DNA from 2 places in the Streptomyces sp. NPDC001904 genome. Region 2 is predicted to be linked to the other one. Evidence: riboswitches for the same ligand, from Rfam matches in the RefSeq annotation. Region 2 holds a riboswitch; the other holds the start of a gene.
What was found. Region 2 has a riboswitch for glycine ahead of gcvP (aminomethyl-transferring glycine dehydrogenase). Riboswitches for the same ligand answer to the same signal wherever they lie in the genome.

Region 1: linked by a shared signal. The riboswitch ahead of gcvT (glycine cleavage system aminomethyltransferase GcvT) and the one ahead of gcvP (aminomethyl-transferring glycine dehydrogenase) in region 2 are both predicted to bind glycine.

What each region holds. Positions count from the first base shown of each region.
Region 1 is NZ_JBEOYI010000040.1:17,877-21,275, forward strand. It holds gene glyA (serine hydroxymethyltransferase) at 1-458, opposite strand, end outside; gene gcvH (glycine cleavage system protein GcvH) at 467-844, opposite strand; gene gcvT (glycine cleavage system aminomethyltransferase GcvT) at 900-2,036, opposite strand; glycine riboswitch at 2,074-2,174, opposite strand; glycine riboswitch at 2,175-2,272, opposite strand; gene ABT127_RS36530 (AAA family ATPase) at 2,404-3,051, shown strand; gene ABT127_RS36535 (enhanced serine sensitivity protein SseB) at 3,144-3,399, shown strand, end outside.
Region 2 is NZ_JBEOYI010000041.1:8,996-12,394, forward strand. It holds gene ABT127_RS36710 (DNA polymerase IV) at 1-1,257, shown strand, start outside; gene ABT127_RS36715 (PRC-barrel domain-containing protein) at 1,313-1,690, opposite strand; glycine riboswitch at 1,805-1,901, shown strand; gene gcvP (aminomethyl-transferring glycine dehydrogenase) at 2,087-3,399, shown strand, end outside.

The DNA of each region.
Region 1 (3,399 bases), on a different contig from region 2:
TCGTCCACGTGGTACGCGACCACGTTGAACTGCTTGCCGGAGAAGTTCAGGCGCATGCCGTGCGTGAGGTGGCCGCCGTGCGCCAGGTCCAGGCCGAGGATCGTGTCGCCGGGCTGGGCGATGGCGAACAGGGCGGCCTGGTTGGCGGAGGCGCCCGAGTGCGGCTGCACGTTGGCGTACTCGGCGCCGAAGAGCGCCTTGACCCGGTCGATCGCGATCTGCTCGGTGACGTCGACGTGCTCGCAGCCGCCGTAGTAGCGGCGGCCGGGGTAGCCCTCGGCGTACTTGTTGGTGAGGACCGAGCCCTGGGCCTCCATGACGGCGACCGGGGCGAAGTTCTCCGACGCGATCATCTCGAGCGTCGACTGCTGGCGCTTCAGCTCGGCGTCGACCGCGACCGCGACCTCGGGGTCGAGCTCGTGCAGGGATTCGTTCAGTACGGACTTCTTCTCAGTCATGAGGGGGGTCAGCTCCCGGAGAACTCGGTGTACTCGTCGGCGGTGAGCAGGTCGGCCGGCTCCTCGGAGAGGCGGACCTTGAACAGCCAGCCGCCCTCGAAGGGGGCCGAGTTCACGAGCGCCGGGTCGTCCACGACGTCCTGGTTGATCTCGGTCACCTCGCCCGTCACCGGGGAGTACAGGTCGGAAACGGACTTGGTCGACTCCAGTTCGCCGCAGGTCTCGCCCGCGGTGGCGGTGTCGCCGACCTCGGGGAGCTGGACGAACACGATGTCACCGAGCGCGTTGGCCGCGTGCTCCGTGATGCCGACCGTGGCGACGCCGTCCTCGGTGGCCGACAGCCACTCGTGTTCCTTGCTGTAGCGCAGCTGCTGGGGGTTGCTCATGAGGCGAATTCTCCTGTACGGGGGAGGGTGCCGGTGACGGCGGGGCTGGTGAGGGTCACTTCTGGCGCTTGTAGAACGGCAGCGCCACGACCTCGTAGGGCTCGTGCGTGCCGCGGATGTCGACGCCGACGCCGGACGTGCCCGGCGCGGCGTGGGACGCGTCGACGTAGGCGATGGCGATCGGCTTGCCGAGCGTCGGCGACGGGGCGCCGGAGGTGATCTCGCCGATCACCTCGCCGTCGGCGACCACGGACATCCCGGCGCGCGGGACGCGGCGGCCCTCGGCGATCAGGCCGACCAGCTTGCGGGGCGGGGCGGTCTCGGCGCGCTCGGCGGCTGCCCTGAGCGCGTCGTGACCGACGAAGTCCTCCCCGTGGGACGTCTTCTCGAACTTCACGACGCGGCCGAGCCCGGCGTCGAACGGGGTCAGCTCCGTGGTCAGCTCGTGCCCGTACAGCGGCATGCCCGCCTCCAGGCGCAGCGTGTCCCGGCAGGACAGGCCGCAGGGGACCAGGCCGTACTCGGCGCCGGCCTCGGTCAGCGCCTGCCACAGCTTCTCGGCGTCGGCCGGGGCGACGAACAGCTCGAAGCCGTCCTCGCCGGTGTAGCCGGTGCGGGCGATGAGCGCCTCGACGCCCGCGACGGTGCCGGGCAGTCCCGCGTAGTACTTCAGGCCGTCCAGGTCGGCGTCCGTGACGGACTTCACGATGGCGGGGGAGTGCGGGCCCTGCACGGCGATCAGCGCGTACGCGTCCCGGTCGTCGCGGACCTCGGCGTCGAAGCCCGCGGCGCGCTCGGTCAGCGCGTCAAGGACGACCTGGGCGTTGCCCGCGTTGGCGACCACCAGATATTCGGGGGCCTCGGTCTCGCCGAGCCGGTAGACGATCAGGTCGTCGAGGATGCCGCCGTCCGCGCGGCAGATCATCGTGTAGCGGGCGCGGCCGACGCCGACGGAGCCGATGTTGCCGACGAGCGCGTGGTTGAGCAGGTCCACGGCCCCGGGGCCGGTGACGGTGATCTCGCCCATGTGGGAGAGGTCGAAGAGGCCGGCCTTCGTGCGCACGGCGGTGTGCTCGTCACGCTCGCTGCCGTAGCGCAGCGGCATGTCCCAGCCGGCGAAATCGGTCATCGTGGCGCCGAGCGCACGGTGCAGGGCATCGAGTGCGGTCAGGCGGGAAGGCGTAGGGGTCATTGCTGGTGCTCCAGGGCATGACGGCGAGGGCGAAGTGTCCTCCCCATCTGTCATCGGAACCTGAGAGGTTCGCCCCGAGGGGCTTGCACCTTGGGTGGGGCCGCCGTACGAGACGGTCGGCCCGCTTTTCAGATGTGCCTCGCCCGCGCGGTTCGGGGCCTGAGAGATTCAAGGGAGGGACTTGCTCCTTCGGCGCCCAGGCCCTCACGTGCCTGGAACTCTCCCGCGCGGATTCAAGCGGCCTGTATGCAGTTGGCGCGCACATCATTGCATGCCCGGGGAACGGGAAAACAGATCGGAGGGCATTACCTACTCTTTACACTTGGTGGGGAGAAGTGGCGTGACCGGAACGGGGAGGACGATCACGGTGCACAAGGAGTTGGCGGGGGCGTACGCGACCACGGCGGGGGCGGTGGCGGGGGTGCGCATCCCCCGCCAGCGCTCGGTGCGGGACCTGCGCGGGCGCGGCGGCCGCACCCCGCGCCGGATCGGGTTCGCGGCGGGTGACCTGGTCGTGCTGTCGGGGCTGCCGGGCAGCGGGAAGTCCACGCTGATGCGGCGCGTGGTCACGGTGGTGCGGATCGACTCCCAGGACACCCGGGACCGCTGGGCGGCCCGGATGCCGCGCTGGGTGCCGTACGCGCTCTACCGGCCGCTGGTCCGCGTCGCGCACTACGCGGGCCTGCGCCGCGCCATGCGCTCCGGCGCCAGCCTCGTGGTGCACGACTGCGGCACCCAGGCCTGGGTGCGCCGCTGGGTGACGCGGTCGGCGGGGCGGCGCGGCGCGGCCGTCCACCTGATCCTGCTCGACGTGCCGCCGGACCTGGCGCTCGAGGGCCAGCGCGACCGCGGCCGCGGCGTCTCGCGCTATGCCTTCGCCCGGCACCGCAGGGCGGTCACCGCGCTCGTCACGTCGACGGAGTCCGGGGACCTCCCGGCCGGCATCGAGTCGGCGGTGCTCCTGGACCGCGCGGCGTCGGACGCACTCGGCGGAATCACGTTCCTGGAGCGCTGAGCGCGTGGGGGAGTCCCTCCGGCGGTACCGCCGAACGGGTTATCGTCGGCGCGGACCGTATGGCAGGGCCGGAGCAGAGGTTGAAGGCAGCTATGGAGACGCCGGGCATCCCGGAACAGGGGCACGAGCACTACGCGCAGGGTGAGGGTGGTGCGCACGCCCACCCGCAGCCGCAGCACACCTGGCCGGCGAACGAGCTGGAGGAGGTCCTCTCCGCGGCGCTCGGCCGTCCCGAGGGCGGCGGCCGCATCGTCGAGGTGCTGGGCCGCAGCCACCTGTGGATCCCGCTGCCCAAGGGCGGCGGCCCGGCCAGCCGCGACCTCGACCTGCCCACCCTGGAGCTGGAGG
Region 2 (3,399 bases):
GTGGCCACCGCCTCGTACGAGGCGCGGAGATTCGGGGTGCACTCCGCCATGCCGATGGGGCAGGCGCGGCGGCTCGCGCCGAACGCCGCGTACCTCGTGCCCCGGTTCCGGCTCTACCGGGAGATCAGCGAGCAGGTGATGGCCCTTCTGCGGGAGCTTTCGCCGCTGGTGGAGCCCCTGAGCCTCGACGAGGCGTTCGTCGATCTGGAGGCCGGTGAGAGGGCCTGGGACGCGCGTTCCGCGGAAGCCGTGGGGCTGAAGTTGCGCGGTGACATCAGGCGGGTGACCGGGCTGAGCGGATCCGTGGGGCTCGCCGTCTCCAAGATGCTCGCCAAGATCGCCTCCGAGGAGGCCAAGCCGGACGGGCTGCTGCTGATACCGCCGGGCACCGAGCGGCAGCTGCTGGGCCCGAAGTCCGTGCGGATCCTGCCGGGCGTCGGTCCTGCCACCGGGGACCATCTGCGCCGGGCCGGCATCCACACCGTCGAGGAGATCGCCGAGGCGGGCGAGGACGAGCTCGTACGGATGCTGGGGAAGGCCCACGGAAGCCATCTGTACGCGATGGCGCTCGCGCGGGACGAGCGGCCGGTCGTCGCCGAGCGGGACTCCAAGTCCGTCTCCGTCGAGGACACGTACGACGTCGACATCCATGACCGGGTGCGGGTCCGCATGGAGGTGCAGCGGCTCGCCGACCGGTGTGTGGAGCGGCTGCGGGCCGCCGGGAGGTCCGGGCGGACCGTGGTGCTGAAGGTGCGCAGATACGACTTCTCGACCCTGACGCGGTCCGAGACGCTGCGCGGGCCGACCGACGACCCCGGGGTGGTCCGGGAGGCCGCCGCACGGCTGCTCGAGGGTGTGGACACCACCGGGGGCGTGCGGCTGCTCGGAGTCGGGGTCACTGGGCTCGCCGATTTCACGCAGGAGGACCTGTTCGCGCAGGCCGCTGCGGCCGCCTCGGAGGAGGCGGCGACTGCGGGGGCCGTCGAGGAGGAGGCGGCTGCCGAAGCTACGGCCGAGGACGTCGTCGAGGAGCCGGCCGCGCGGCGGTGGATGGCGGGGCACGACGTGCGCCATGCCGAGTTCGGGCCCGGGTGGGTGCAGGGCAGTGGGCTCGGGCGGGTCACCGTGCGGTTCGAGACGCCCTACTCGGTCGAGCCGGGGCGGGTGCGGACGTTTTCCGTCGATGATCCGTCGCTGGAGGCCGCTGATCCGTTGCCGCTCGTCGACAGTGGTGTGCGGTCGGCGTCTGCCGGGTGAGGTGTGCGGGCGGGTGCGCGTGCGTCGTGGCCGGTCGCGCAGTTCCCAGCGCCCCTTACGGGGCTTCGGGGTCCGGGGTGCCCGCGATGTGGCCGAAGGTCAGGTCCGGTTCGGAGGGGGCAGAGATGTCGAGGCCGTAGTGGTGGTAGAGCTGGAGTTCCTGCTCGGGGGAGAGGTGGCGGCCCACGCCGAAGTCGGGGGCGTCCTTGATCAGGGAGCGTTCGAAGGGGACGCGCAGGGTGCCGTCCACCAGTTCGCTCGGCTCCAGGGGGACGAAGGCGTCCCGGCTGAACAGGCCGGTCCGTATGGCCGCCCACTCCGGAACGCCCGTGGCGTCGTCGAGGTAGACCTCGTCGATGGTGCCGATCTTCGTTCCGTTGCGGTCGAGCGCCTTGCGGCCGATCAGGTTGCGCGGATCGATGTCGGTCTGCACGGGCCCTCCAGCTGGTCGCAACTCGTCTGTAAGCACTACGAAAGAGCACATTCGAGAAGGCGGCCACTCGAAGCTGGTGCTCAAGTCGCCGCTGGTAGGCTGGCAAGCGGCTGCTGACCCCGTGCGGGAGAGTCCTCCGACCGTCGTCGGGGGGCGCCGAAGGAGCAAATCCTCCCCGGAATCTCTCAGGCCCCCGTACCGCACGGACGAGGTCACTCTGGAAAGCAGGGCGGGGTGCACGTTCCTCGCCCTCACCGACGGTGAAAGCCGGTGTGTCCTCGCGATCGTGCGGGGCGGCCGGTGAAGCTCTCAGGTTGAGATGACAGAGGGGGAGGCCGTCCGGGCACCAGCGCCGTGGTGCCCCTCGCAGGTCGTACTGACCAGGAGGCCTCCGCCATGACCGCCAACCGCATTCCGCTCGCGCAGCTGGAGCAGGGAATTCCCTTCGAACAGCGCCACATCGGTCCCGACGACGCAGCCCAGGCCAAGATGCTCGCGCAGGTCGGCTACGGCTCGCTCGACGAACTGACGGCGGCCGCGGTGCCGGACGTGATCAAGAGCGCCGAGGCGCTGGATCTGCCCGCGGCCCGCACCGAGGCCGAGGTGCTCGCCGAACTGCGCTCCCTCGCCGATCGCAACCAGGTCCTCGGATCGATGATCGGGCTCGGGTACTACGGGACCTTCACCCCGCCCGTCATCCTGCGCAACGTCATGGAGAACCCGTCCTGGTACACGGCCTACACGCCGTACCAGCCGGAGATCTCCCAGGGCCGCCTGGAGGCGCTCCTCAACTTCCAGACCATGGTCGCCGAGCTGACCGGGCTGCCGACCTCCGGCGCCTCGCTGCTCGACGAGGGCACGGCCGCCGCCGAGGCCATGGCGCTGTCGCGGCGCATCGGCAAGGTCAAGAACGGCGTGTACGTCGTCGACGCCGACGCGCTGCCGCAGACCGTCGCCGTGATCGAGACGCGGGCCGAGCCGACCGGCGTCGAGATCGTCGTCGCCGACCTGAGCGACGGCATCCCCGCCGAGATCGCCGAGCGCGGTGTCGTGGGCGTGCTCGTGCAGTACCCGGGTGCCTCCGGCGCCGTGCGGGACATCAAGCCCGTCATCGACCAGGCGCACGAGCTGGGCGCCGTCGTCACCGTCGCCGCCGACCTCCTCGCGCTGACGCTGCTGACCTCGCCCGGCGAGCTGGGCGCGGACATCGCCATCGGCACGACGCAGCGATTCGGTGTGCCGATGGGCTTCGGCGGACCGCACGCCGGATACATGGCCGTACAGGAGAAGTTCGCGCGGTCCCTCCCCGGACGCCTCGTCGGAGTCTCCGTCGACGCCGACGGCAACAAGGCGTACCGCCTCGCCCTCCAGACGCGTGAGCAGCACATCCGCCGGGAGAAGGCGACCAGCAACATCTGCACCGCGCAGGTGCTCCTCGCCGTCATGGCCGGCATGTACGCCGTCTACCACGGGCCCGACGGGCTGAAGGCCATCGCACGGCGCACCCACCGCTACGCCACCCTGCTGGCCGCAGGTCTGGCAGCGGGCGGCGTCGAGGTCGTGCACCAGGCGTACTTCGACACCGTCACCGTGCGGGTGCCGGGCAGGGCCGCCGCCGTGGTGAGCGCCGCGCGGGAGAACGGGGTGAACCTGCGGCTCGTCGACGCCGACCAGGTCTCGGTCGCCTGCGACGAGACCACCACCCGGGC